3 regions of the Halanaerocella petrolearia genome follow, and region 1 is predicted to be linked to each of the others. Evidence: riboswitches for the same ligand, from Rfam matches in the RefSeq annotation. Region 1 holds a riboswitch; each other region holds the start of a gene.

Region 1 (4,277 bases):
AATATCAGGAATATACTCCTCCACTTCAGCCTGAAAAGTATCAATCTTTAAGCCTTTAACTGAAATCTGGTGTAAAGAATCTAATAATTTATTAAATAACTTCTGTTGTTTACGATCTAGAGAGTAATCTATATACTCTTCAACAATCTCTAAGTTGGCCCCTTGCTCTAATAAAGAAGCTACAACTTGAACATCTAAAGAAGTAGTTGATTGATAAATCAAACTTCCTGTATCTTCATAAATTCCCAATGCAAATAAAGTCGCTTCAAAAGAAGTAATCTCTACCTCCTGCTGTAACAATTTCTCTACTAAGATAGTAGTCGTAGCTCCAACAGACTTAATAATTTTATCATCATCAACAGCTGTATTCTCCTGATGATGATCATAGATCAATATATCAACCTGCTCCTTTTCAAATAAATCAGCTAACGAACCTGTCCTAGCAGGTAGATCATTATCCACCATAATAACTCTTTCTACCTCTGGTTTATCTATATCACTAACTCGTTTAATAGGAATTCTATCTTTATAAAGAGCCATAAAGTTCTTTACATTATTAGCTAACTTACCTGAAAAAACCATTCTAGCTTCTGGATATAACTTCTTTGCTGCTACCATAGCAGCCAATCCATCAAAATCAGTTCGCTGGTGACTAGTGATTATTTCCATTTTATCACCCTTTTATTAGTTTACAATTTACAGTTAAATTCAAAAATAATTATAATAAAAATTACTTTCTATCCCTTGTTATTTATTATTTATTATTCACTAATCATCTTATTAAATTATTGATATAAAGTGGCACTTTCGTGCCACGGTTATTAGCCATATGCTATGATTCGTGAGCTGAATCAAAATCATAAATGCAATAAAATCCCTAGAATATAGAATTCATAGTGAATTAAGTTTTGAATTAGCTAATAGCACATAGCAGACAGCTGATAGCTGTGTCACTAAAAGTGACACACCTTATTATTATACCATAAAAGGTGACAGAAAAAAAGTAGAGCGCCCTAAGGCGCCCTTACTAGTTTATAAATTTAATTATTTATTACTAATTACTTTAATCGTTCTGGTACTACATCATTAGCTATTAGATCTTTATAATTTTCAGGCTTAACAATCCAGTCTACACTATCTTCACTTAATAATAAGACTCCTGGTCTAGTTAAACCATTATAATTACTACTCATAGCATAACCATAAGCTCCTGTGCAAGAAGTCAATAATAGATCACCAGACTCTGCTTTAGGCAATTCAATATCCTTAATTAAAATATCACCAGATTCACAACACTTACCTGTAATTGTTACTTCCTCTTCTGGATCTTGATCTGCTTTATTAACTATAGTAGCTTCATATTCAGCATCATAAAGAGCAGGTCTAATATTATCTGGCATACCACCATCAACAGCAACATACTTTCTAATATCAGGAATCTCTTTTACCGAACCTACGCGATAAAGTGTAGAACCAGCAGTACCAATAATAGACCGCCCTGGTTCATTAATAATCTTTGGTAGTGGCATATCTAATCTTTCACATGTATCTTTAATTGTTTCTGTTACAATCCGAGCATAATCATCAATACTTGGCTTATTCTCTTCTTCAGTATAAGGAATACCAATTCCACCACCTAAGTTTAACTTCTCCATTACTAACCCTGTCTCTTCTTTAACTTCCTCAACAAAGTCCATCATAATCTCAATTGCCTTACCAAATGACTTCAGCTTAAAGATTTGAGAACCAATATGACAATGTAATCCTGTCAATTTAACATTATCTAGCTCTTTAGCATCTTTGATTACCTCTAGAGCTAAACCATTTTGAACTCCTACTCCAAATTTAGAATCTGTCTGTCCAGTCTGAATATAACTATGAGTGTGAGCTTCAATACCTGGTGTAACTCTAAGTAGAATCTCCTGCACTACTCCATGTTTACCAGCTAATTGATTTAATAACTCCAACTCATACTGATTATCGACTACAAAAGTACCTACTTCTGCATCTAAAGCCATTTCAATTTCATCAGGTGTCTTATTATTACCATGAAAATAAAGCTTTTCTACTGGAAAGTCAGCCTCTAAAGCTGTATATAACTCTCCTCCTGATACAATATCTAAACCTAATCCTTCTTGGTCAATAATCTTAGCCATTGCTACAGATAAGAAGGCCTTACTAGCATATAAAGTCTCCGAATTAGGATACCACTTCTCAAAAGACTCTCTGTAAGCACGACAGTTATTCCTGATTTCAGCTTCATCTAATATATATAGCGCTGTTCCATATTCCTCGGCAATATCCTCTAAGTCATGACCAGCAATCTCTAAAGTTCCCTTCTCATTAATCTCCATTGTTCCTTGTAATTTCATAATCTATACTCCTTTCTCCCTACTCTATATTACTATTTTCTCACACTAATTTTTGATTACTAATAATAAAAAATGGTTATGAGCCAACTTATCTCATAACCGTATCCCAGTCCTAAAATAGCTCTCCACAGAAATGGCAGTAATATAACTATTAGTTATATTACCAACTCTAAAAGCTGGTAATCTCTTTTAGAGCTTCGGCAATAATCCCTTTCCTTCTAATTCTACGCTTAACCTTAGCTTCTTAGAAGTACTGATAATTGTTGCTCCTCTATCGTTTTATTCAGTTGGAAATAGCTTAACATAATTAGTCTATCTTGTCAAACCTTTTTGAAATTAATTATCAATTATTTGGCTATTCTTTGATACTAACTGTTTCTTTACAATCAGGAAACTGGCTACATCCCCAAAACTGACCATACTTTCCTTCTTCAATCTCCATTTTACTGCCACATTTAGGACAGATTTCTCCTACAATCTTTGTCTGCTTATTAGTATCTTTCTTCTCTGGTTCTGAGTTCTTCACCTTTCTTTTTTCACTCTGTTGACAGAATCCTATATCTACTAAGTACTGATTTAAAGTCCTTCGATTAACTATTTCAACTCCTAATATAGTAGCTGTCTTATTAACATCATTAGAAAGTTTATTAGTAGTTGTTACAATCCAGACTTCATCACAATCATAAAATAAGTAACATAACGTTATCAAATAAATAATACCGGATACTTGCAAGAAGAAGGTTGATTTAAATAAAAAGCTAGCTTCAAGCGAATAGTTTAAGCTATAATCAATTATATCGTTGATTTGAAAATCTTTAATCAAATTAATTATTCCCTTCAAGCTAACTCTACTTATTAACTCTTGACTTAAGCTAATTAAATAATGAAAAACACTTATCCAGTAGCAACTTCTTTGGAAACTCCATAATAGTTAGTTCCCCAAACACCTATCAAAATTAATAAAGCTCCTACTAAATGAAACCAGTAAAAAGGTTCTCCTCGAAATACTACTCCTGCTACTATTGAAACTACAGTCGTAAAGTTAGTAAAGACAGCAGACTGATAAGGCTCTAACTTAGAAAGCATAAAATTAACCATAAAGAAGGCTGCTACTGATGATAATATTCCTAAATAAATGATTGCCATTAAAACTTTTGAATTTCTTAAAGGAGCAAAATACTGGGCCAACTGCCCTTGATTAAGATGTTGAATAATAGCTACTCCATTAAAGAATAAAGCCCCAATCCACATCATAACATATGTTATTTCCACTGGTTTAAATTCTAGAGAGGATTTACGAGACAGAATATTATAGAATCCAGCCGACAAAACTGCACCTAATAAGAATAAAATACCTCCTAGCTGACCACTAAACTTTAAACTTCCTTTCATAACAATAATAAATAATACTCCCACCACTGAAGAAATAATAAATCCAATCTGTTTTAAGGCTGGTCTTTCATTAAGAAAGATAGCCGCTAAAATAGTAACACTTACAGGAATTAATGCTATCATCATTCCTGCTTCAGAAGAGGTAGTTAACCTAATCCCTACTGTTTCACAGATAAAATAAATTACTGGTTGAAAGAAACTTAATAAGAATAATAATCTAATATTCTTTTCTTTAAAATCCAGTTTAATAATTCCCATTATATTTAATATAGTAAGTAATAATGTAGCTATAGCAAATCTAAAACCTAACAGATGAAAAGTACTAATAACTGATAATGCTTCTTTAGTAAATATAAAAGAAAAACCAAAGATTACTGACACAAGTAATCCACACAAAATAGGTAAATACTTAAAGTACATCACTTTCACTCCTATCTAATTCTTATCTTTTCGTCTCTTATTATATCTGATGAAGTATTGATTTGTTAGATGAACTATTCTTTCATTAGTAAA
Region 2 (4,277 bases), 130 kb from region 1:
TTTAAATCCCTTTATATTCAATAACTACTGGTTGTATCTGCTTACCTTCTAAGGCATATTTAGCAGTATCAACAATTAAATCCATTCTAGCTACCAATGAATTAGGCTTTCCATTTGGATTATCTTGACCAAAAGGAACAAAATAAATGTAAGGTGTATTCAAAACTAAACCTAAATTTTTAGCATTATTGCCTAAAGCATCATTAGTAGCAATCGATAATACTACTGGTCGGCTATTTCTCAATTGGGCTTTAACAGCCATAGTTACTGTAGTATCAGTAATACCATTAGCAATCTTAGCTGTAGTATTTCCTGTACAAGGAGCAACAATTAATATATCTAATAGCTCTTGCGGGCCAATTGGCTCAGCCTCTGGAATAGTAGTAATCGGTTCATTACCAGTAATATCAACTACCTTCTCTTGCCATTCTTGAGCAGTACCAAATCTAGTATCATCTTCTTGAACTGCACCAGATAAGATAGGATAAACATTGGCCCCTTGCTTGACTAAATCTTTCATAGCTGGCATTACCTTAGCTAATGTACAATGAGAACCTGTCAGAGCAAAACCAACTGTCTTATCAGCAAAATCCACAGACAAGCACCTCCCTATTGATAAAGCTATGAGTCTTGAGCTGTGAGCTCTTAGTTTTAACTCACGACTCATTACTCACTACTCCTGACTTAATAACCGAGGGATAACATTACCTAAAATCTGTCCTGCACTATCAGGGGCTACCTTACCAGGCAATCCTAGAGCCAACTCTGCTTGAATCCCTAACTTCTGGGCAACATCAAAGTCTGTACCTCCAGGAGCAGAAGCCAAATCAATAATTAATGTTTCTTGCTTAACCTCTTTAAGTACTTCTTCATCTAAAACTAAGGCTGGTGCTGTATTAAAGATAAAATCAGCTTTACTAATCTCACTAATTAAATCTTTAAAGTGGACTGGCACTAGTCCCATTTCAGAAGCCCTAGCTAAATCTTTAGGTTTACGAGCTACTCCAAAAGTATTACTGCCTAATCCTTTTAGCATTCTAGCTAAAGTTAAGCCTACTCGACCTAATCCCAAAACAAAAGAATTATTATTATGAAGATTAATTGGGGCTTCTCTAATAGCCAACTCTATAGCACCTTCAGCAGTAGGAATAGCATTTAAAATAGCTACTTCATCTAAAGCAGCTAATTCAATTAATTCTATATCATACTTTTGGCACCATTCTTTAATCTTAGGTTTAGCAAAACCAATAAAGAATTTAGCACCTGCCTGTAACCTAGCAAAAAATTCTTCTGTTAAAGAAATATCCTCTTCTACAAAAGTCTTTTTTATCTGATATTGTTTATTAGTTCCTGTCATTGGTGCAATTACTGCATCGAATTTAGTAGATATTTCTTGTAATGAGTCAACTGTTTTAATTCCTTTAGATTCAACTTTAGGCTGTCCTAAAACTTCAACATCAGCCCCACTTGTTTGTAGTATAGACAACAACTTAACTTCTCTGTCATCTCCACCTAATAGAGCAATCCTTTTACCTTCTAGATTATAGTCCACTATCTATCCCCCTTTCTCTAAATCATTATATGTAACTTTATCTTAGTAAGTGCTTGTCTATTTAAAATTTATTTTATAAATCAATTAAATTATCTAATCCGTAAACTACTCCTTCAATCTCAGACAACTTTCTAATTGCCAATTCAACTCCAGGCATAAAAGACTTTCGATTAATTGAATCATGCTTGATACTTAAAGTCTGTCCTTCTCCTCCAAAAATGACTTCTTGGTGAGCTACTAATCCAGGTAGTCGAACACTATGAATGTTAATATCATCATGTTCTCCACCACGAGCCCCTTCTAACTCTTCTACTTCTGCTACTTTCTGCTCTGGTTTATCTAAATTCTGGCTAATTAATTCAGCTGTCTTAATAGCTGTACCTGATGGAGCATCTAACTTGTTATCATGATGTAACTCAATAATCTCTACATCATCCATAAACTCAGCTGCCTTCTGAGCAAAGTTCATCATCAAAATAGCTCCAATAGCAAAGTTAGGTGCAATTACTACCTTATTTTGCTTCTGATTCCAACCTTCAATTTTAGCTAAATCAGGTTCTGTAATTCCAGTTGTTCCAACTACAAGGTCTATCTGATGGTCTAAAACAGTCTTAATCTGTTCCATTACTACCTGCGGATTAGTAAAATCAACTACTACATCAGGCTTAACTTGCTCTAAAGTAGTCGCTAAATCTTCAGTTATTTCCATAGGTTCTTCATCTAAACCTAAAATTTGATGGATATCTTCTCCAATATCCTCTCTATCAACTGCTCCTACTAACTCAAAATCATCTACTTCTGAAATCATTTCTACTACTGCTTGGCCCATTCTACCATTGGCCCCAGAAACTACAATTTCAGTTACCACTCTATCACTCCTTTATTTAAAAGTAATACCTATAACAAAAGCGATTGGTAGCTACCAATCGCTTCAAATTTCGAAACGATAAGATAGCACAACACTAGCGCTTCTAGTGACAGTATTGTATCTCTTAAATACAACCCCAACCTAATCTAATTATCAACTAAATTAGGTTTCGGCAATAATTCCTTTTACTATAGTTCAAAGCTGACTTGCTCCCTATAGTTACTGATAATTATTGCTCCTCAATCTTACCCTCATTATTAAATTCTATTACGTTGTCTATTACATTGTCTAATATTTAATTAACTTTGTCAAGCCTTCTTAGAATTTTTCTAAAGGTAGATCAATAATGACTATTTCACTGCCTACTTTTACTACTGAATCCCAAGGAATCTCTAACTCTTGCTTTCTACCTACCATTCCAAAAAGGCCTCTTTGATTAGGAATTAAAATTGACTCTAGAGCCCCAGTTTTAGTATTAAAGATTAAGTCGGTATTATTAATTAAGCCTAACCGCTCCCCATTATGTAAATTTACAATCTCTTTCCCCTGTAGTTGACTTAATCTCATTCATTGACCCTCCTCGGGGCAAGCCCACGAGGATTCTTAGGCTGAGAGTGTAACCACTACTCATATATAGCAAGTCTAAAATACAAGACCTGCTATGTAAACTCCTAAGCATAACTTCCCGTCAGCCCAACGGTACAAATCCTAAGTGGTACTTGCCTTAATTTTTAATCCTTCATTTAAAATATTTTTACTAGCGTTAATATCTCTATCGTGCACTTCGCCACATTCAGAACATTCCCACTTTCTAACTTTTTAAAGATTTAATTGCTAAATTAGATAATCTTTCTAAAGAAACTAGAATACCTAAATCTAAATTGCTTGATGAGGCTATTAAGGACTTACTTAAAAAACATAAAGAATAAGGTCAAGACCGTCCACTCTTACTTACCACAGGGCATTATCAAGGGAGACCATTGCTATAATAAATTCACCACAGTAGTTTGCGAGTGGACTTAACTTCTATCACTCCTTTAATTAACTTTGAATCTTTCTACTAAGTTTTGTAACTCCTGGGCCAACTCAGCCAGTTCTTGAGCTGAATAGGTTACTTCCTGAGACATACTATTAATCTCTTCTGAAGCTTTTTTAGCTTGATTACTATTTTGAGCCAAGTTCTGAGCTCCAGCAGCAGTCTGTTGAATCTGAGCTGATGTCTCCTGAATAGCATTCTTAATCTGAGCAAAGACTTCTTCTGTCTCTCTAGCTACTTCCTTCCCTGATTCAACTTTATCTTCTACTTGATTAATAAATTCTAAACCAGCTTTTGACTTAGCTTGTGTTTCCTGAATCAAGTCTGCTATCTTTTCAGTAGCCTGAGTAGTTTCATTAGCCAACTCTCTAATTTCATCAGCTACTACAGCAAATCCCTGTCCTTGCCCACCTTTACAAGTTCCATCAGTAGAACTTGCTCTTGCCGCCTCAATAGCTGCATTTAAAGCAAGTAAATTAGTCTGATCAGCAATATTACTGATCATTTCTACAATCTGATCAATCTCCTGTGATTTATTATCTAACTCATTAATTACTGTTACAGCCTTAGTTACAGTCTGATTAATATCCTCCATACTGGATAGAGTCTGTTGTATATTTTGATTACCAACTTGAGCTTGTGAACTAGCTTCTTGAGCCAAACTAGTTACTTCTTGGCTACTAGCTGAAATCTGATCAATACTAGCCGTTATCTCCTCTAAGTTTTGATTATTCGTCTCAATAATTGCATTCCCTTCTTGAGCCGAAGCAGATAACTCCTCACTATAAGCCGATAAATCCTCACTAGTATCTATTATACTA
Region 3 (4,277 bases), 570 kb from region 1:
CTTTGGAGATAGCGGTGAAGGATTTGTGCGTTGTTCTTACGCTGCTTCTTTAGATGATATTTATGAGGCTTTAAATAGAATTGATAGTTTTGTTAAGAAACTATAATAGGAGGTGGTGACTAGATGCCTAAAGACTATACTTGTCCTAAGTGTGATAATCATAGTTATGAGACTGATGAATTTTCTGCTACTGGAAGTGGTCTATCTAAATTCTTTGATATTCAAAGTAAAAAATTTACTACAGTAAGTTGTGCTAAGTGTGGTTATACTGAACTCTTTAAAGCAGATAGTAGTACTTTAAGTAATATTTTTGATTTCTTCTCTTAAATAAAGCAAACTTAATAATATTGGAGTGAAATTTATGCTAGGAATTATTCCTATAGCTATAGCATTAGCTTTAGATGCTTTTGGTGTAGCATTAGGTATAGGTTGTGGAAGTAAGATAAGTTCTAAAGAAAGGTTTGGATTGATATTTTCTTTTGGACTGTTTCAGTTTTTGTTTTCCTTTACAGGAGCGATAGTTGGTAATTATATTGATAGTAATTTGTTTAATATTAGTAGTTCTGTAAGTGGAATTATTATCCTTTTACTAGGTTTATTGTTGCTAAAAGAAGGCTATGAAAATGATGAAACTTGTCTTTATAGAAAAATTGAATTAGCTACTTATATTATTTTAGGTGTCAGCGTTAGTATTGATGCTTTAGGCGTAGGATTTTCAATACTATATAATTTAAATATATCTGCAATTATTGCTAAGACAATAGTTATCGGGTTGATCTGTTCTATTTTAACTTTTATCTCCTTTGTGATCGTTAATTATATCAAAAATTTTATGATAGTCGAAAAGTATGCTGATTATTTAGGAGGACTAATTTTAGTAGTTTTTGGTTTAAAAATGATTTTTTTATAAGAACTCCCAATCTGGGAGTTCTTATTGTATTTTAGTGCAGAATTTCTTATGAAACTAATTATATAAATAAATGTTAATCAAGATAGATTAGTTATTTTATTTTTAACATTTTTTAAGTTAATGCATAAGTTATAGTAAAAGAAAAGGGGGTTGAAAACATGGGTGGAACTTATGATGATGGAGCTTATGTTGTATTTTTAATCCTTATCTTATTATTGTTAGGATCTGATTATTAAGCTAATAGAGGGGCTGGGGATTATCTTCTAGCCCTTACATACTCCTATTCTTTCCCGGGCCAACTTAGCCCGGGCTCTTATTTTGAATGATAATTATCTTCGTTTAATAAAGCCCATAAGTCTTCCTAAAACAAAAGCTCCAGCTGCTGTAAGGATTAAAGTTGGATAATAATTATCTTCTTTAGGATCTTGCATAGTCTTACTAAGTTGATCTTTAACTCTGCTTAACATCATTTTAGAGCCTCCTTTCACAACTATTATTATTTTATCCTGGTTACTAACAGATTATCCTATCGCAAATATTGTAAAAATGTAATTTAAAGTTATCTATCAACTAAAGGCAAATTATGTAATTGCATCACTTTTATAAATATAATATAATTAATATGGTAAAAATAAATAAAGTAGGTATGGTTGCAGCATTCTTATTTTAAGGAGGAAAACTAGATGAAGTTTAAAGTAGTAGCTTGGGCTTTAATATTAGTCTTTATAGTTAGTGGTTGTAATTTAAACCAAGGCGAATTGATTTATAAAAATCCAGAAGAATTAATAGGTAAAGAATTGACAGAAGATTTTCTGACTAAAAAACAAGTGGATGTAATTAATCCTAGTAATGTAGCTAAAGCAAGACAAGAGTTACGTGGTATTAAAAATTTAAAAGTAGAAGAAGGACTGGCTATTTATACTACTTTAGGAGAACGCCCTTCAGGAGGTTTTGAAATAGAGATAAAAGAGATTCGAAAGAAAGCTGACAAGCTATTTGTGACTGTTAAAGCAGTTGGCCCAGCAGCTAATCAAGCTGTAATTCAAGTTATTACTTATCCCTATGATATTATTAAATTACCTTCTGTAGAAATAACAGAGATCAATAAGATTATCTTTTTATCTACAAATAAAGAAAAATTGGAAAGTATAGAAGTAAATAACTAAATTATAGGGAATTATTAATAAATATTATCTTTTGTTTGCACAGATAACTTATGTATGTTATACTACTTTAGGAAAATAAAAAAGAGATAGGGGAGCAGTTATCAAAAGTATCTCAGGAGAAAGGGATAACTGCCGAAACAATGAATTGATTCATTGTTGGGCTTGTATCCAAATAGGTGCAAGACTGTCATTATTAGTGGAGCACTATCTTACTTATTGTTAGTATTATCTAACTCTGGTGAGTAACTCTACCAGAGTTTTTTTATTATGATTACAAAATTTAAGGGGGAAAAAGTGTGGAAAGTTATGGTTGGTTGTCGTTATTACCACCATTATTAGCTATTATTTTAGCTTGGTGGAGTAAAGAAGTATTAGTTTCATTATTTGCTGGTCTATTTGTAGGAGCAACGGTTATAGCAGATTTTAATCCACTAGTAGGTTTTATGAAGACACTTGATACGTATATTGTAGGTGCTTTAACTGATTCTTGGAATGCTTCGATATTATTATTCTTACTTACATTATCAGGTATGGTAGGGATTATTACTAAGTCAGGAGCTACAAATGCAATTGCAGACTTTATAGCTAAAAAGGCTAAAACAGCTAAAAGAGCTCAATTAGCTACTTGGATTATGGGACTTTTAATCTTCTTTGATGATTATGCTAATAGTCTAATTGTAGGTACAACAATGCGGTCTATTACTGATAAATTGAAGGTATCTCGAGAAAAATTAGCTTATATTGTAGACTGTACTGCAGCACCTGTCACTAGTATGGCCTTTATCTCTACATGGGTTGGTTATGAGATGGGATTAATTCAAGATGCTTTTACAAAGTTAGGTATTGAACAGAATGTTTATTCTACTTTCTTAAAGACAGTTCCTTATCGATTTTATAGTATTTTGGCTCTATTTATGGTTCTAATAATCGTTATGACTGGAAAAGACTTTGGGCCAATGTATAAAGCTGAAAAGAGAGCACGAAATACAGGAAAAGTCTTAGCTGATGGTGCTACTCCTATGGCTTCAGAAGAATTGACAGATATGGAGTATAAAGAAGATAATAGTATGCAGTGGTATGATGCTTTTATTCCTATTATTTCAGTTATTGCAATCTCACTATTTGGCTTATGGTATAATGGTGGTGGATTAGACCCAGCAGTAAGTATTAGAGATGCTTTTGGTAATGCAGATTCTAGTGTTGTTTTATTATGGTCTTCCTTTAGTGGTACTTTAATTGCAGGAGTATTAGGGTTAATTAAAGGTAATCTATCAGTAGAAGAAGTAGTAGATGGTTGGGTAGATGGAGCTAAAGCTTTAGCTGTTGCCTGTGGTATTTTAGTTTTAGCTTGGTCACTAGGAACAGTTATAGATAAATTAGGAACAGCTGATTATATTGTAGCTTTGACTAAGGATCTAATTCCTCCATTTTTAATTCCAACAATGATGTTCTTAATTCCAGGAGTCGTAGCCTTTGCAACAGGTACTTCATGGGGGACAAATGCAATTATTATGCCGTTAGCGATTCCTATGGCTTATCAATTTGGTGCTCCTATGTTACCTACAATTGGAGCAGTTTTAACTGGATGTGTATTAGGAGATCATTGTAGTCCAATTTCTGATACTACAATTATGTCTTCTACAGCTTCTGCTGCGGATCATATTGATCATGTTAATACACAGCTACCTTATGCTATTACAGTAGGAATAGTATCAGTCTTATTTGGATTTTTACCAGCTGGTTTTGGACTGCCTTATTGGGCAACTTTCCCATTATTAACTTTAGGAATTATTGTTCTGTATCTAGTTGTTAATTTCTATGGTGAGAAAGTGGAAAAGACTACAATTGAAACTGAAGATAAGTTTGTAGCTTAAAAAACAGTACAGGATCAATCCTGTACTGTTTTTTTCTTTTTTTGATAAAAATAAACTTTAATCTCGTAATAAAGAGTCTTCTTAAGAATACAATTGTATAAAAGGTTAAGGAGGAAATCAAATGAGATTAAAGCAGAATATTACTTTGATTTTCCTAATCACCTGTTTAATATCCTTTATTATTGGAGTAGATGCTTTAGATATTTTATCTTTTCCTACCACTAAAACTTCATTACCAGGAAAAGAAATTAAAGTTATTAAACCACAATTACCTATTCAGCAGCAGGATAATGTAGAAATCATCTGGGATGTATCAGGAAGTATGTG

Evidence for each region. Region 1 has a riboswitch for lysine ahead of lysA (diaminopimelate decarboxylase). Riboswitches for the same ligand answer to the same signal wherever they lie in the genome.
Region 2: it holds a riboswitch for lysine, as region 1 does, so the genes downstream of both, dapB (4-hydroxy-tetrahydrodipicolinate reductase) here and lysA (diaminopimelate decarboxylase) in region 1, are expected to answer to the same signal.
Region 3: it holds a riboswitch for lysine, as region 1 does, so the genes downstream of both, ACYQ39_RS01445 (Na+/H+ antiporter NhaC family protein) here and lysA (diaminopimelate decarboxylase) in region 1, are expected to answer to the same signal.

Annotation. Positions count from the first base shown of each region.
Region 1 is NZ_BAAHXW010000001.1:840,088-844,364, forward strand. Features, by position in the region: gene ACYQ39_RS04280 (CBS domain-containing protein) at 1-669, opposite strand, end outside; gene lysA (diaminopimelate decarboxylase) at 1,059-2,372, opposite strand; lysine riboswitch at 2,483-2,654, opposite strand; gene ACYQ39_RS04290 (topoisomerase DNA-binding C4 zinc finger domain-containing protein) at 2,728-3,195, opposite strand; gene ACYQ39_RS04295 (DMT family transporter) at 3,267-4,184, opposite strand.
Region 2 is NZ_BAAHXW010000001.1:708,075-712,351, forward strand. Features, by position in the region: gene ACYQ39_RS03605 (dipicolinate synthase subunit B) at 2-595, opposite strand; gene dpsA (dipicolinate synthase subunit DpsA) at 674-1,552, opposite strand; gene dapB (4-hydroxy-tetrahydrodipicolinate reductase) at 1,626-2,420, opposite strand; lysine riboswitch at 2,497-2,671, opposite strand; gene ACYQ39_RS03620 (YlmC/YmxH family sporulation protein) at 2,739-2,987, opposite strand; partial or broken gene ACYQ39_RS03625 (zinc ribbon domain-containing protein) at 3,129-3,227, opposite strand; partial or broken gene ACYQ39_RS03630 (ribbon-helix-helix domain-containing protein) at 3,248-3,349, shown strand; gene ACYQ39_RS03635 (methyl-accepting chemotaxis protein) at 3,458-4,277, opposite strand, start outside.
Region 3 is NZ_BAAHXW010000001.1:270,047-274,323, reverse strand. Features, by position in the region: gene ACYQ39_RS01470 (aminotransferase class I/II-fold pyridoxal phosphate-dependent enzyme) at 1-106, shown strand, start outside; gene ACYQ39_RS01465 (zinc ribbon domain-containing protein) at 124-327, shown strand; gene ACYQ39_RS01460 (manganese efflux pump MntP) at 362-910, shown strand; gene ACYQ39_RS01455 (hypothetical protein) at 1,240-1,380, opposite strand; gene ACYQ39_RS01450 (protease complex subunit PrcB family protein) at 1,594-2,076, shown strand; lysine riboswitch at 2,156-2,291, shown strand; gene ACYQ39_RS01445 (Na+/H+ antiporter NhaC family protein) at 2,373-3,950, shown strand; gene ACYQ39_RS01440 (vWA domain-containing protein) at 4,072-4,277, shown strand, end outside.